Regions from separate parts of the Abyssisolibacter sp. ZYX002 genome, predicted to be linked through region 1. Evidence: riboswitches for the same ligand, from Rfam matches in the RefSeq annotation. Region 1 holds a riboswitch; each other region holds the start of a gene.
What was found. A riboswitch is a leader RNA that binds a small molecule or an ion and turns the genes downstream of it on or off. The one in region 1 is predicted to bind cobalamin.
Positions count from the first base shown of each region.

Region 2: another riboswitch for cobalamin. It lies ahead of P3X86_RS00655 (cobyrinic acid a,c-diamide synthase CobB); the one in region 1 lies ahead of cobT (nicotinate-nucleotide--dimethylbenzimidazole phosphoribosyltransferase).
Region 3: another riboswitch for cobalamin. It lies ahead of P3X86_RS00110 (helical backbone metal receptor); the one in region 1 lies ahead of cobT (nicotinate-nucleotide--dimethylbenzimidazole phosphoribosyltransferase).

Region 1 is NZ_JARMXH010000001.1:1,099,778-1,104,536, forward strand. It holds gene cobT (nicotinate-nucleotide--dimethylbenzimidazole phosphoribosyltransferase) at 1-997, opposite strand, end outside; cobalamin riboswitch at 1,081-1,257, opposite strand; gene P3X86_RS04990 (serine hydroxymethyltransferase) at 1,269-2,498, opposite strand; gene P3X86_RS04995 (thioredoxin family protein) at 2,606-2,926, opposite strand; gene P3X86_RS05000 (SoxR reducing system RseC family protein) at 2,941-3,363, opposite strand; gene P3X86_RS05005 (tRNA threonylcarbamoyladenosine dehydratase) at 3,375-4,082, opposite strand; gene tsaA (tRNA (N6-threonylcarbamoyladenosine(37)-N6)-methyltransferase TrmO) at 4,283-4,696, opposite strand.
Region 2 is NZ_JARMXH010000001.1:152,133-156,891, forward strand. It holds gene P3X86_RS00640 (M4 family metallopeptidase) at 1-195, opposite strand, end outside; gene P3X86_RS00645 (hypothetical protein) at 699-1,664, shown strand; gene P3X86_RS00650 (cold shock domain-containing protein) at 1,867-2,064, shown strand; cobalamin riboswitch at 2,158-2,335, shown strand; gene P3X86_RS00655 (cobyrinic acid a,c-diamide synthase CobB) at 2,453-3,838, shown strand; gene P3X86_RS00660 (precorrin-8X methylmutase) at 3,844-4,482, shown strand; gene cbiD (cobalt-precorrin-5B (C(1))-methyltransferase CbiD) at 4,487-4,759, shown strand, end outside.
Region 3 is NZ_JARMXH010000001.1:26,795-31,553, reverse strand. It holds gene P3X86_RS00125 (peptide deformylase) at 104-595, shown strand; gene P3X86_RS00120 (ABC transporter ATP-binding protein) at 831-1,613, opposite strand; gene P3X86_RS00115 (FecCD family ABC transporter permease) at 1,627-2,676, opposite strand; gene P3X86_RS00110 (helical backbone metal receptor) at 2,694-3,929, opposite strand; cobalamin riboswitch at 4,030-4,235, opposite strand; gene P3X86_RS00105 (hypothetical protein) at 4,410-4,759, opposite strand, start outside.

The DNA of each region.
Region 1 (4,759 bases):
AGGTTGCTGACTCTATTATATTAAACGCTAAAGCTGCACCACTACCTTCTCCTAGTCTCATGTCCATATCTAGCATTGGATTTAATCCAAGATACTGAGTAGCATACTTTGCTCCTTTTTCGTGTGATTTATGTGATGGTAGTAAATACTCTTTAACTTTAGGCTCCAATGTACATGCTAATATTGCTGATATTGTGGATATGTAACCATCTATCACTACCGGTGTTTTATATGCTGCACCAGCTATCATCACTCCTGCCATTGCTCCTATTTCAAATCCTCCTACTTTAGCTAATACATCTATTGCATCACTTGGGTTTGGTTTGTTTACTTTTATAGCTGTCTTAATAACATCTATTTTGTTTTGTAATCTCTCTACAGGCAAATTTGCTCCTATTCCTGTTATTTCCTCTGGTGTATATCCTGCTATAGCACTTAGTATCGCTGTTGTTGGTGTTGTGTTTCCTATGCCCATCTCTCCAGTTGCTAGTATGTTTTTACCTTTTTTAATCTGTTCTATCGCTACTTCTATTCCTATCTCTATTGACCTTATTGCTTCTTCTCTGCTCATTGCAGGGCCTTTTTTTATGTTGTTTGTTCCCCTTCTTATGACTTTATTTATCACATCTTTGTTGTCTATCTCATGCTTAACTCCTACATTTACTGATATGATATCTGCACCCACTAGTTTACCTACTGCACATACTCCTGTCAGTCCTTTAGTAAAGTTTATGGTTTGCATAGCTGTAACTATTTGATCACTTTTTGCGATTCCTTCTTCACACACACCGTGATCTCCTGCTAATACTATGATAGCTTTTTTATCTACTTTGGGATGAAGTTCTCCTGTTATCCCTGACAATTTTACTGCTATGTCTTCAAGCTTTCCCATGCTACCTATTGGTTTGATTAGATTGTCGATTCTTTCTCTTGTTATGCTCATTGCCTCTTCATCTAGTGATGTGATTTTTTTCAATGTTTCATTTAGTAGTTTCATTTTTATCCTCCTTTTGTAAAATAAAAAAGTTCACGGCTTATTTGAAGTACATCAAATAAACCATGAACTTTACCATTACTCATGAATATATAGCCTTATAGGCAGGTCTCCTGACTTGGTTTCATTGCTCTATAAATCTTCCCAGACTGAATCCAGTGATATCTTTTATATCGCTCCACCTTACAGTGGTGGGACCGTTAGAGATTTTCACTCTATTCCCTATTCTCCTTTTTCAAGGCACCTATAGACTTTGTTGGTTATAATTATTATATTAATAAATCGGATATTTGTCACATAAATTTAATACTTGTTTTTCTATTTCTTTTAAATCTCTCTTTTCTGTCAACGTATCATCTATTATCTGAGCTATTTCTACCATATCCTCTTCTTTAAGCCCTCTAGTCGTAACTGCTGGTGTACCTATTCTAAGGCCACTTGTTACAAATGGACTTTGTGGATCAAATGGTATGGTGTTCTTATTTGTTGTAACTCTTACAGCTTCTAGCTTTTTCTCTGCTTCTTTACCTGTAAGATTTTTATTTCTTAAGTCAAGTAATATTAGATGATTGTCTGTTCCATTTGATACTAATTTAAATCCTCTTTTTACTAGCTCTTCCCCTAAAACTTTGGCATTCTTTACTACTTGCTTTTGATAATCTACAAAATCTGGCTGTAATGCTTCTTTGAAGCTTACTGCTTTAGCTGCTATAACATGCATTAGTGGTCCACCTTGGATTCCTGGGAATATAGCTTTATCTATCATCTTTGCATACTCAGCTTTACATAGTATTGCTCCACCTCTTGGTCCTCTTAGTGTTTTATGAGTTGTAGTTGTCACAAAATCAGCATATGGTATTGGGCTAGGATGTAATCCTGCTGCGACTAAACCAGCTATATGTGCCATATCTACCATTAAGTACGCTCCAACTTCATCTGCTATCTCTCTGAATTTTGCAAAATCTATTATTCTAGGATATGCACTTGTACCAGCCACTATTAATTTTGGTTTTTCTTTTAATGCCAGTTGTCTAACTTCTTCGTAGTCTAATACTTCTGTATCTTTATCTACTCCGTAAGCTACAAAATCAAAGTATGCTCCTGACATATTTACAGGGCTACCATGTGTTAAATGTCCTCCATGGCTAAGATTCATACCTAAAACTTTATCTCCAGGTTTTAGAACTGAAAAATAAACTCCAAAATTAGCGTTTGATCCTGAATGAGGCTGAACATTAGCATGGTCTGCACCAAAAAGCTTTTTTAATCTCTCTATTGCAAGTATTTCAACCTCATCAACAAATTCACATCCACCATAATATCTCTTTTTTGGATATCCCTCTGCATATTTGTTTGTTAAATGGCTTCCCATCACTTCCATAACCGTTTCTGTTACGAGGTTCTCAGAAGCTATTAACTCTAATCCATTTTTTTGACGATCTATCTCGTTGTTTAGAGCTTTCATAATTTCAGGGTCGTAATTAGCTACTCTTTTAAATTCCATGTAAGCAGTTCCTCCTTAAAAAGTTTAGTTTTTATAATTCCTATAGTATCTGTCCACTATAGATTATATCATTTTTTAATATGTTACAATCATAAAATTTCAGTATGTTAACAAACTTTAACAAATCCTATTATATCTTTTATTTGTTTTTCTTTAAATGAACCTGAAGTACGATATTTTTCTTTACCCTCTTTAAAAAAGATTATGGTTGGAACTGTTATTACCTCGAAATTTTTAACTATTTCTTTATGTTTATAATAATCAACTTTATATATATCAAATTGGTTATCTTTTTTAACCGCTTCTGATATGTACTCTATAGTAGTTAAACTAGGCTTAAAAATTGAAGAATAAAAGCATATTATAACTATTTTATCTGATTTAAATATGATATTGTTTATATCTTTTATATTTAAATCATCTACCAAAAATACACCTCCTATTATTTTTGATTCATAATCCTCGTCATCTTAAACTCTATCTTTCCTTTTGCATTATTATCTACTCGCTTTAATATAAAGTAAGATAGTCCTAAAAACAATAACCCTATTACTAGACTAAGCGAATCATTCGTGTATCCTACTTTTTTTAATAAAGCCATGCTTATTGCTATTGCTCCTAACATTATGATTAATGGTATTCCATATATTAAAAATGTGTATTTTAAGATTGTTTTACTCTCAGAGCTTATTTCTACATAATCACCTTTTTTCGCTTCTAGTGTATTTTCTACATTTACTCGTACTGTTGGCATCTTACATGAGGAACTACAATCTGCACAGTTTTCGCCACATGCAGACACTCTTTTTACGTCTATTATAGCCCTTTTGCCTTCTACACCAAATACATAGCCTATCTGCTTCATGTTCATTCTCCTTACTTCTTAATTATATCTTTAACCACCTCAGATGCTATTATCAGACCTGCACTTGATGGAACAAATGAAATGCTCGCTGTCACTGGCCTACTGCCATCTTTAGGTTTGTTTTCTTCTCTCAATATTGCTTCTTCTGTTGAGTAGACTACTTTTAAATCTTTTATATTTCTTTTACGTAGTTCTCTTCTCATAACTCTAGCTAATGGACAAATGCTAGTGTTATATATATCTGCTACTCTAAGCATGGTCGGATTTAGCTTGTTCCCTGTACCCATACTACTTATTATTGGTATGTTTTTTTCTTTACACTTTTCTATTAATAGTAGCTTTGAAGATACCATATCTATTGCATCTATTACGTAATCTATCTTTATATCAAAAATATCACCCATGTTATCTTTATTAAACAATATTGGATAAGTCTTGACATCTATATCACTGTTGATGTCTTTGATTCTTTCTTTCATGACATCAACTTTTAATCTATCTATAGTACTATCTAACGCTATTATTTGTCTATTTATATTTGTTCCATCCACTCTATCAAAGTCTACTAATATAAGTGTTCCAACTCCTGCTCTAGCTAGCGCTTCTACTACAAATCCTCCTACTCCCCCTATTCCAAATACTGCTATTGTCGAATCATTGATTTTCTCTAGTGCTTTTTCGCCTATGAGTAACTCTGTTCTCATAAGTCTTTCCCTCATATTTACACCTCGTATTATAATTTATATGATAGTATTTATCATTATATTTTCTGTTTATTATTATATTACATTAATTAAGAATTTACTACTACTATTGGTCGATAATTATCATTTGCATCTTCATAGAAAATACTGAAATACTAAAACAGTTTGAATCGTTCTATGTAAACAACTCAAACTGTTTTTAACTTCTACTTAAGCTAATCAATTTTGGGATTAAGATTTTCTAAGTATGGTTTTATATCAATTATTGGAGTTTTATCTAACATATCTACTCCTTCTATAATTAGTTTACTTCCTTTTATCTCAATTAGTTTAGCAATAGTAATCCCTATAGGGTTTGGTCTTCTAGGTGATCTTGTTGAAAATACTCCTTTTAGTTCTTCACTCCAAGGTGTAGGTGTTAACAAATCATAGTCTGTTGATTCATGAAAATAAAATTGAATTACTATATAAGTAAATTTATCTAAATCTTTCAGCCCTTCTTTGTATTCATCTTTTATATTTATTATAGCTCTCTTTTCTTTAGAGTATATACTTTGAGATGGTATATCTTTTAATCTTCTATAGGGAGAATCTATATAGCCTATTGGTTTAATTATAAATTCATTCATATTCACTCTCCTATTCTTTTATATTATAATCTCCATTTTATTATATGCCAAAGAGATTCTTAT
Region 2 (4,759 bases), 950 kb from region 1:
ACTGGTGTTTTTGCTTTTTCTTTGCCATTTCTCTAAGATTTGTTTTTGTTCAATTCGATTAGATTGAAAGGGTTGGTTAGCTTGCCCAGTAATCTGTTGTTGTATTTGTTGATTGATTTGTGCTGCATTTGCTGGAACAACTTGAATAAATAATGCTACCATTAATACTAAAATTAATAATCTCTTATATCTCATTAATGAGGCCCCCTTATAAATTGTGTGAATATTTCGTATATATATTTTACAATTTACGACAATATAATACAATATGCGGGGCGTGAATATGTATTATGATGACATGAAAATACATAAATTAAGTCAAAAATCAATAAAAAAACTACATATTCAAACATGAAAATTCATCGGACTACAGCAAAAAAGTGAGATGTAAATTTGATAAATCCAATGAGGAGAAAGTACATTATGAATTTAGAATGAGAATATGAAGAACAAAAAAGAATTCACTGATATACTAGAAAGACCATCAGCTAATCAACTTTAGTTATAGTATTTTAAACAAGATAACAATATATCAGACATGAAAATTCATAAATATAACACGAAAATATATATTTAGTCAAAAATCTATGTGTAAAATTGTATATATTAACTATGAATTTTTTAACTGATGGTTACAGTGTAAGTGTGATAACTTCTATAACTTGAAAGCATATAATGAATTAGAAGGAGGTTATGGAATGTTTTATGATTTTAACAATTATTACAATAATCCCTATATGAATTATTCAGGATTAGATTCAGGTGGTTCAAAGCTATTGTATAACAATGGTAGTAAATTAACACCTCTCAACAAAACAATAGTGACTCCAGGGTACAGAGCAGAGGTAGGAGAAGGAGGTGGGGGAAGCCCTGTTCCAATTATATTTCCTCAACCAGATCCAAATTGGTATTACTATGGTTATCCAGGAACGGTTAAAGCAGGTAGTGCTGATGGTGGTCTAGTAGAGTATATACCTGTAAGTTTTTATGCTAGAAAGAGTGGGAAACTATACTTTGGCTTTAATCAAATTGATATATATAAGGGATATTTAAATAGTCAAGGGCAATTTGTAGAAACAGTTGGGTCAAATGGAACTTACTATAATCAAGGAGATTTTGTATTTGCAATTTTACTAGATAAATATGCTGGTGCAGCACAGGGTTCAAAGGTGCATAATGAATCTTATTGGAATTTATTATCTGAAATATCAAACATACAGCCAGGGCAAACTTATACAAAGTCTGTAGCAGTTACTTCTGGTGTTACTACACAGGAAAGTAAGACATTTTCAAGCACAGTAGGTTCAACAGTAGGATTTAAAGCTGGATTTGAAGGGTCTGAAATATCCGCATCATTATCTGTATCACTTACAAATTCTTTCTCAACTAGCGTGTCTATATCTACGCAAATTACAGTGACAGATACGGTTAATTTCCAAGCACAACAAAAACCACAAAGGGCAGCGCTTTATCAATTTATAGAAAAATACAGAATAGTACCAGGAGGTCCAATTCAAGGGTGGAGAGATTATTTAAATGGAACTTCTACCGAAGAAGCAAGATGGTTTAGTAATCAATTTGTTTGTAGCGTTGAGCCTCCACCTGAATTCCCTTATCAAAGTAGGTATTTTGCAACATCTTTTGTATTGGAGCCTGATAAGTAGAATGATATAATAAATAGAAATAAAATTTTCATATTTTTTATGAAAATGCAAAATAATGCTTGTAATTAAGCCAAAATAGTATATACTATAATTATAACTTTGATTCAATAATAAATAGTGATGTATGAATAAACTTGCTTCAAATTTTTTATTCATAGATGCTTTATAGGAATTAAAGAATAAAAATTTTGGAGGTAAAGATATGACTGGAACAGTAAAATGGTTTAACAGTGAAAAAGGATTTGGATTTATTACTACAGAGGAAGGAAACGATGTATTCGCACATTTCTCACAAATCAACAAAGAAGGATTCAAAACATTAGAAGAAGGCGAAAAAGTTTCTTTTGATATAGTTGATGGACCAAAAGGACCACAAGCTGAAAATATTACAGTAATATAATTTTGAAATTCTAAGGGTGTCTAATTAGACACCCTATTATAATGCGAAACTTGACTTTATAATATGATATGTATTAAAATAAAGCTATATTAAAACTGAATATTAGTAAAAGGTTCTCTTTATAAGAAGAGCTAAGAGGGAAAGTGGTGAAATTCCACTACAGCCCCCGCTACTGTAAACATGACGAAATCTAATATCCACTGTGCAAATGGGAAGGAAAGAGAGTAGAATGATTGTAAGTCAGGAGACCTGCCTTTTATCTGGTTAGTATTACTACTTCGGTGGGAGGTAGGTGGTATTTAGCTTTATATGCTTATATAGAGATTTAGAGTATGTGCACACCTATTTTTTAGGTGTGTTTTTTTATATTTATTAAGGTGGTGATGATTTGGCAGGTGTTATTATAGCTGGAACAAATAGTGGGGTAGGAAAGACAACGATATCAATGGGAATAATGAAAGTGTTATCCCAGGAGATGATAGTTCAGCCATACAAAGTTGGACCAGATTATATAGATACTGCGTATCATACATATATAACGAACAGAAAGAGTAGAAATTTGGATTCATGGATGTTAACAGATGACGTTATAAAATATCTATATAATAAAAATAGATTAGGTAGTGATTTTGCAGTCATAGAAGGAGTAATGGGTTTATATGACGGAGCAGAAATAGGAAGTGATATAGGGAGTACAGCAAAAATAGCTAAAATACTCAAATTACCTGTGGTATTGGTCGTGAATGGAGGTGGTTTATCTCAAAGTATAGCTGCTATAGTAAAAGGATATGCAGACTTTGATTCACAAATTGATATAAAGGGAGTAATATTTAACAATGTGAGTTCGGATATTCATTACTATATATTAAAAGAAGCCGTAGAAACCTATACGGATGTAAAGCCACTGGGCTATATGAAGAAAGTTGAGAATATTAAGTTATCTAGCAGACATCTAGGGTTAGTACCATCTTTTGAAAATGAAACATTAGATGGATTACTAACAGAGTTAGCGCTACATGTAAAAGAGACCATAGATATAGATGGATTAGTTAAGTTAGGCAAAGAATATAACAAGACTGAAATCAAAAGCAATCATGTTAAATCTGTATGTGAAAGTTATAAAGGGCTTAGAGTAGCGATAGCAAAAGATGAAGCGTTTAATTTTTATTATCATGATAACTTAGATTTATTCTTAGAAAATGATATAGAGATAGTAACGTTTAGCCCAATACATGATGAGAAGCTACCAGACAATATTCATGGATTAATGTTTGGTGGAGGTTTTCCTGAGGTGTTTGCAAAGGAGTTAGAACAGAATGAGACCATGAAAAACAGCATATTAGAAAAATTATCATCAGGCATACCATATATCGCAGAATGTGGAGGGTTGATGTATCTATGTAATAATATATATGATTTCGACTCAAACAAATACAAAATGGTTGGATGGTTTGATAAAGATTCATATATGACAAAAAGACTACAACGTTTTGGGTATGCGGAGCTTGAGTTAACTGAGAAATGTATATATGGAGAAGAGAGTGATAAAGCAAGAGTACACGAGTTTCATAGATCAAAAGTAGATGAAGGTGGTAAAAAAGTATTCAGATTGAAAAAATACAGAAAAAATAAAATTACAAAAGAGTGGAACTGTGGATATGAAAAGGGAAATGGATTAGGCGCATATGCTCATATTCATTACTATACTAATTTAAAATTTTTTAATAACTTTGTAAAAAAGATGGATGAATTTTACCAATCACAAGGAGAGTGAGTAATATGAACAACTTTGAAGTTAATCCACATGCTATAGAGTCTAAAAGCATGGAAATCATTGAATCAATAATGGAGGACGTTGATAGTTTTAGCTCTGAGCAGCTGAGCATTGTTAAAAGAGTAATACATACAACAGCAGACTTTGAATATTCAAAGTTAATAAAATTTAATGGCGATGTTATAGAAAAGTGTAAAAAAGCATTAGAAAGTGGATGTGCTATATATGCAGATACACACATGATAAAAGTTGGGATTAACAGAACAAACGTAGCTAAATATAATTGTAAGGTGTGTAATTATGTACATGATGAAGATGTAAAAAAGATAGCAAAAGAAAGAAACGTAACAAGGTCTATGACAGCTATAGAAAAAGCTTATCACGATAAAAATATTAAAATATTTGTCATAGGGAATGCACCCACAGCCTTATATAAGCTGATGGAGTTAATTGAAGAAAACCATCAAGAACCAGTACCTATCATTATAGGTGTACCAGTTGGGTTTGTCGGAGCGGCAGAGTCAAAAGATGAATTAATGAAAAGAACTAACATATCATCTATAGTTATAAAGGGACGTAAAGGCGGAAGTACAGTAGCCGTATCAATAATAAATGCAATATTAAAAATGTGTAAAGGTAAGTAGTACTATGACAGATCAGTTCATTATTAAAAATGGAAAGAAACTTAGATGTGGTTATACAACAGGATCATGTGCCACTGCAGTTGCAAAAGCTTCGACTATGATGTTATTTAAAAATATGATTCTAAAAAATGTAGATATAAATACGCCTAAAGGAGTAAAGTTAAAAATTAACATAGAAGATGTTCGGGTAGAAAAAAATCAAGTAACATGCTCTGTAACTAAGGATAGTGGTGATGACCCTGATATAACAAATGGTATAAAAATATACGCCACAGCA
Region 3 (4,759 bases), 1.1 Mb from region 1:
TTTGATTCCTCCTTATTTATCTCATATCTTGTTGATGCATTTTTTTGTTTATTATTTATGGTATAATTGAAACAAATTGATTAATGTCAAAGGAGATTATCACATGATAAAAGATGTATTAATTTTAGGAAATAATAAACTTTATGAAAGAAGTGAAGAAATTGACACCCATAACCTTGATTCAATAAAGGATATTATCTCTGATTTACATGATACTCTAATGGAATACAGACGTATACATAATGCAGGAAGAGCAATAGCCGCTCCTCAAATTGGCGAGATGAAAAAGCTTATATACATGCATATTGATAAACCTGTTGTCATGATTAACCCTATTCTTACTTTCGAAGATGATGAAATGATAGAGGTGCTTGATGACTGTATGTCATTACCCAATTTATATGTAAAAGTTATGCGCCATAAACGATGTAGACTTGAATACACGGATATGAACAATGTAAAGCAGGTACTTCATCTTGAAGGTGATTTATCTGAACTTATTCAACATGAGTATGATCATTTGGAAGGGATACTCGCTACTATGCGTGCTATTGACAATAAATCATTTGTTATGAAGAAAGGTTGTTTTTCTTAGATTATGTTACTAAAAAAAGAATTACTAATAAATTCACTAGAAGCTAAAGAACACTATTCGTAAACGACATTGAAGCATCTATTTTATCCTTATTACAATCAAATAAACAGATGCTTCTCCAAGTTAGAATAATGTTTTTTAATGCTTCCACAAATAAAGTAACGAGTACCACTACAAAGCATTACCCTTGGTTTTCTATTCAAAACAAAAAACAGTCTATCTAAGGACTGCTTTTTTACTCTGTCTTTGGTACTATATAAGTTATATTCTTATCTTTATTTCTTATTATATCTACACCTATATCATATATGTTACTGATATTTTCTTTTGTAAGGACTATCTCTGGCTTATCGTATGCTTCTATCTGTCCATTATTCATCATTATTATCTTTTTACAGTACTTTAGAGCCATATTAATATCATGTATCGTTATTATTATTGTTAGATTATCTTCTTTGTTTAACTTCTTACATAGATTCAATATATTTATTTGATGCTTAATATCTAAATGTGAAATTGGTTCATCTAAAAGCAATATCTCAGGTTCTTGAGCTAAAGCTCTGGCTAGCATAACTCTTTGTCTTTCTCCACCACTTATCTGAAGTATCTTTTTATCTCTTAGATCCCATGAATCTGTGACCTTCATACATCTTTCTACTACTTCATAATCCTTCTTAGTTTCCCCTGAGAATCTTCTTTGGTGAGGCATTCTTCCCATTAGCACTATATCATGCACTGAGAAATCAAAGCTAATATTATCAAATTGATGTACTACTGCAATTTTTTTTGCTAATTCTTTATGAGATGTTTTTGAAATATTCTCATTCCCAACTGATATATTTCCTGATAGTGGCTTTAATAAGTTACACATATTTTTAAGTAATGTAGTTTTTCCACAGCCATTTGGTCCTAATATCCCCAAAAACTCTCCTTTGTCAACTGTAAAGTTTAAATCTCTTAATATTAAGTTGTCTGTATATTTGAATGATATATTTTCTATTTTCATAGCACTGCTCATAACGGTTACCTCTCTATATGCTATTCTTTGATTTTCTGAGTAAATAAAGGAAAAATGGTCCACCAAATATTGATGTTATTATACCTACAGGTATTTCTACGCCATTTAGTACTGTTCTAGCTAAAGTATCACAAATCAGCATAAATATAGCTCCTCCTACAATTGATACTGGCATCAATACCCTATGATCCGAACCAAAAATCAATCTCAAAAGATGTGGAACTATCAATCCTACAAATCCTATTATGCCACTTACAGATACTGCACAAGCTGCTAGTAAGGATGCTACTACTAACACTATTTTTTTAGTAGTCTCTACATTTACCCCTAAACTTTGCGCACTATCTTCTCCTATAGATAATGCATTAAGTTCCTTGGTTAAGGATATCAATATAACTAACCCTATTATTGCAGGTACAATTACTATTAATATCTGTCTATAATTAGTTCCATTAAAACTACCCATAGTCCACCCTATTATTTTACCGAGATCTCTTTGATTAAAAATCATCATTAATGATATTGCTGAAGAAAGTAACGAGCTCATAACTATACCGGCTAATAATATTGAAGTGGTTGATATTTTACTACCTCTTCTAGCTAAACCATAAACAATTATGGTAGTGGCTAGCGCTCCAGCAAAAGCTAGTATACTTATTATTCCTAGCCCCATAAAACTATTACTCACTCCTAGCACTATACCTACCGTAGCACCAAATGCTGCTCCTGATGATGATCCCATTATGTACGGATCTGCCATTGGATTCTTAAATATAGCCTGATATGCTACTCCTACTATTGCAAGTATTCCTCCACATATAACTGACATTAGTACTCGAGGTAATCTTACCTCAGATACTATAAATATGGCTGATTTTTTTATACTAGACATATCCATGTTTATATTTAAGAATTCAAGTTTGTTAATGGTTATCTTCACAACATCTTTTATTGGTATTTTTACAGTTCCTAAAGATACTGCGCTAAACATAAGCAATACTAATACTGCTGACAGCATTAGTATCACTATATGGTTTTTCCTTTTATTTTTATTATATGACATCAAATCACCGCTTCATCTTAGAATCCTAATTCATTTACTAAATCACCATGTACCATTTTAAATAACATCTTCAAACCTATATTAATTGCTCTTGGTGCTGATAGTTCCAATATATTCGAATCAATTTTTTCGTAGGATTTATTTTTTATAGCTGATAATATACTAAAATTGCTACTGTTTATCATGCTATCTATATTAGTCTTATTACCTACTAGTATGTCTGGATCATTATCTATTATCTTTTCAACGCTATACTTCCAGCCTTTTACATCATCTGCAGCATTTGTTGCTCCTACTGTTCTTATCATATCTGCTATAAATGTATCACTTCCTGCTGTATATTCGCCGTGTTGCCCTGTTCCAACAACATAGTATATGCTTTTTTTATTGCTGTTATTATTTAAAACGTATTTTATCTTTTGAACTTTTGATCTCATGCTTGAAACCAACGCTCTTGCTTCGTAATTTTTATTTACTATTTTCCCCATTAACAGCATTTGATCATATATACCTTCTATGCTCACTGGTGTCTTAGCTGATGCTGAAGCTATACCAGCTTGACTCAATTTATCTAATATCTCTTTTTTAAAGTGTGTTTCTGCCAATGCTAAATCAGGTTCTAAGTCTATTATAGTTTCAATGTTTGGTTCAAACAAAGTCCCTACGTTTTTGATATCTTTAACTTTTGATGGATACTTACAATATTGTGTTCTACCTACTAATTTTTCAAAAGCACCTAGTTCATATAGCTTTTCTGTTACTCCTGGCGCTAATGATACTATTTTCTGTGGCTCTTTATCTATTACAATCTTGTTCTCTCCATTTTTTATTGTCAATGGATATTTTGTTGTATCTCCTGATTGCTTACTAAAAGATACTGATTTTGTGGTAGATAACCACGTTAATTTATAATTGAGTGTCTCTAGTAACATTCTATAAGGTACGTATACTTTACCTTTTTCTTCGAATGTTTTGCAATCTAAAGTTACATTGATATTATTAATACTCACTTTGTTTGAGTCTATATTAAACTCCATAGTCACGTAACTATTATAAACTTTTACTTTGTTACCTTCTTTTTTTGCTTTTACACCATAGTTACTAACATCATCTGTTGATATGTAAGCTCTACAGCCTTTAATAATATAATCTTTTTGTTTCTCACTACTCGCAAAAACATCTGGTGATGCTATGTTTAAGCATAAAAATGTTATCGCTAAAAACAGTGTAAATAGTTTTGTAAATCTTTTCAATTTAAAACTCCTCTCTTATTTAGCTTGGAGGTTATTTGCAAAAAAATAACACATTAGAAATATGTGTTTTCTTTAACAACATACTTCCTCCCGAAGCACTAGTTTTATTATCCATAAGGCAGGTTTCCTGGCTTGTAGGTCATCTTTGATTCTATCCTTCCCACTCATATTTTGAGTAGTGGTTATTAAGAATCTCATCTCTACATACAGTAGCGGGGGCTGCAAAGGCTTCTAACCTTTTTCCCTTTTACCTATGGGGCTGTTTCTATTTACATCCCTCATAGCACCTTTTAGATTATTTGATTATATATATAGTATAGTTTAACTTTTATCCTTTTGTCAATGCAAAGATGAATTACATCTGTGTATATTAAGTATTATATACTGGTTTTATGTTAGTTCTTTGTGTATCTTATTCTCTACCATAAGGTATCAAAATATCACCATAGTAATTATATATGGATAAAATAAAATTTATTATTAACTCACCTCAACTAAACCATCAGCATCAGTATGAAACTCAAATTCAATCTTATATCCAGATTTTATCCTATAGAACTTCATGTCATTTATCAATGTCAATATCAATCTAGTGTTTTTACCTTCTTCAACTATCTGTATGTCACTTATACGATCGTTATAATTCATTAGATTATATATTTTTTGTTTATCTGAAACCTTTGTATCATGTAATTCTATGATAAATTTATCGTTATTAAAACCAGTAACTATACGTGGTCTAAAATCTAAATATGCGTTATTATCCCTGTCAAATTCTAACTGTAATCCATAACTTGATATACGTATGTCTTTCAAATCATAATTAACAA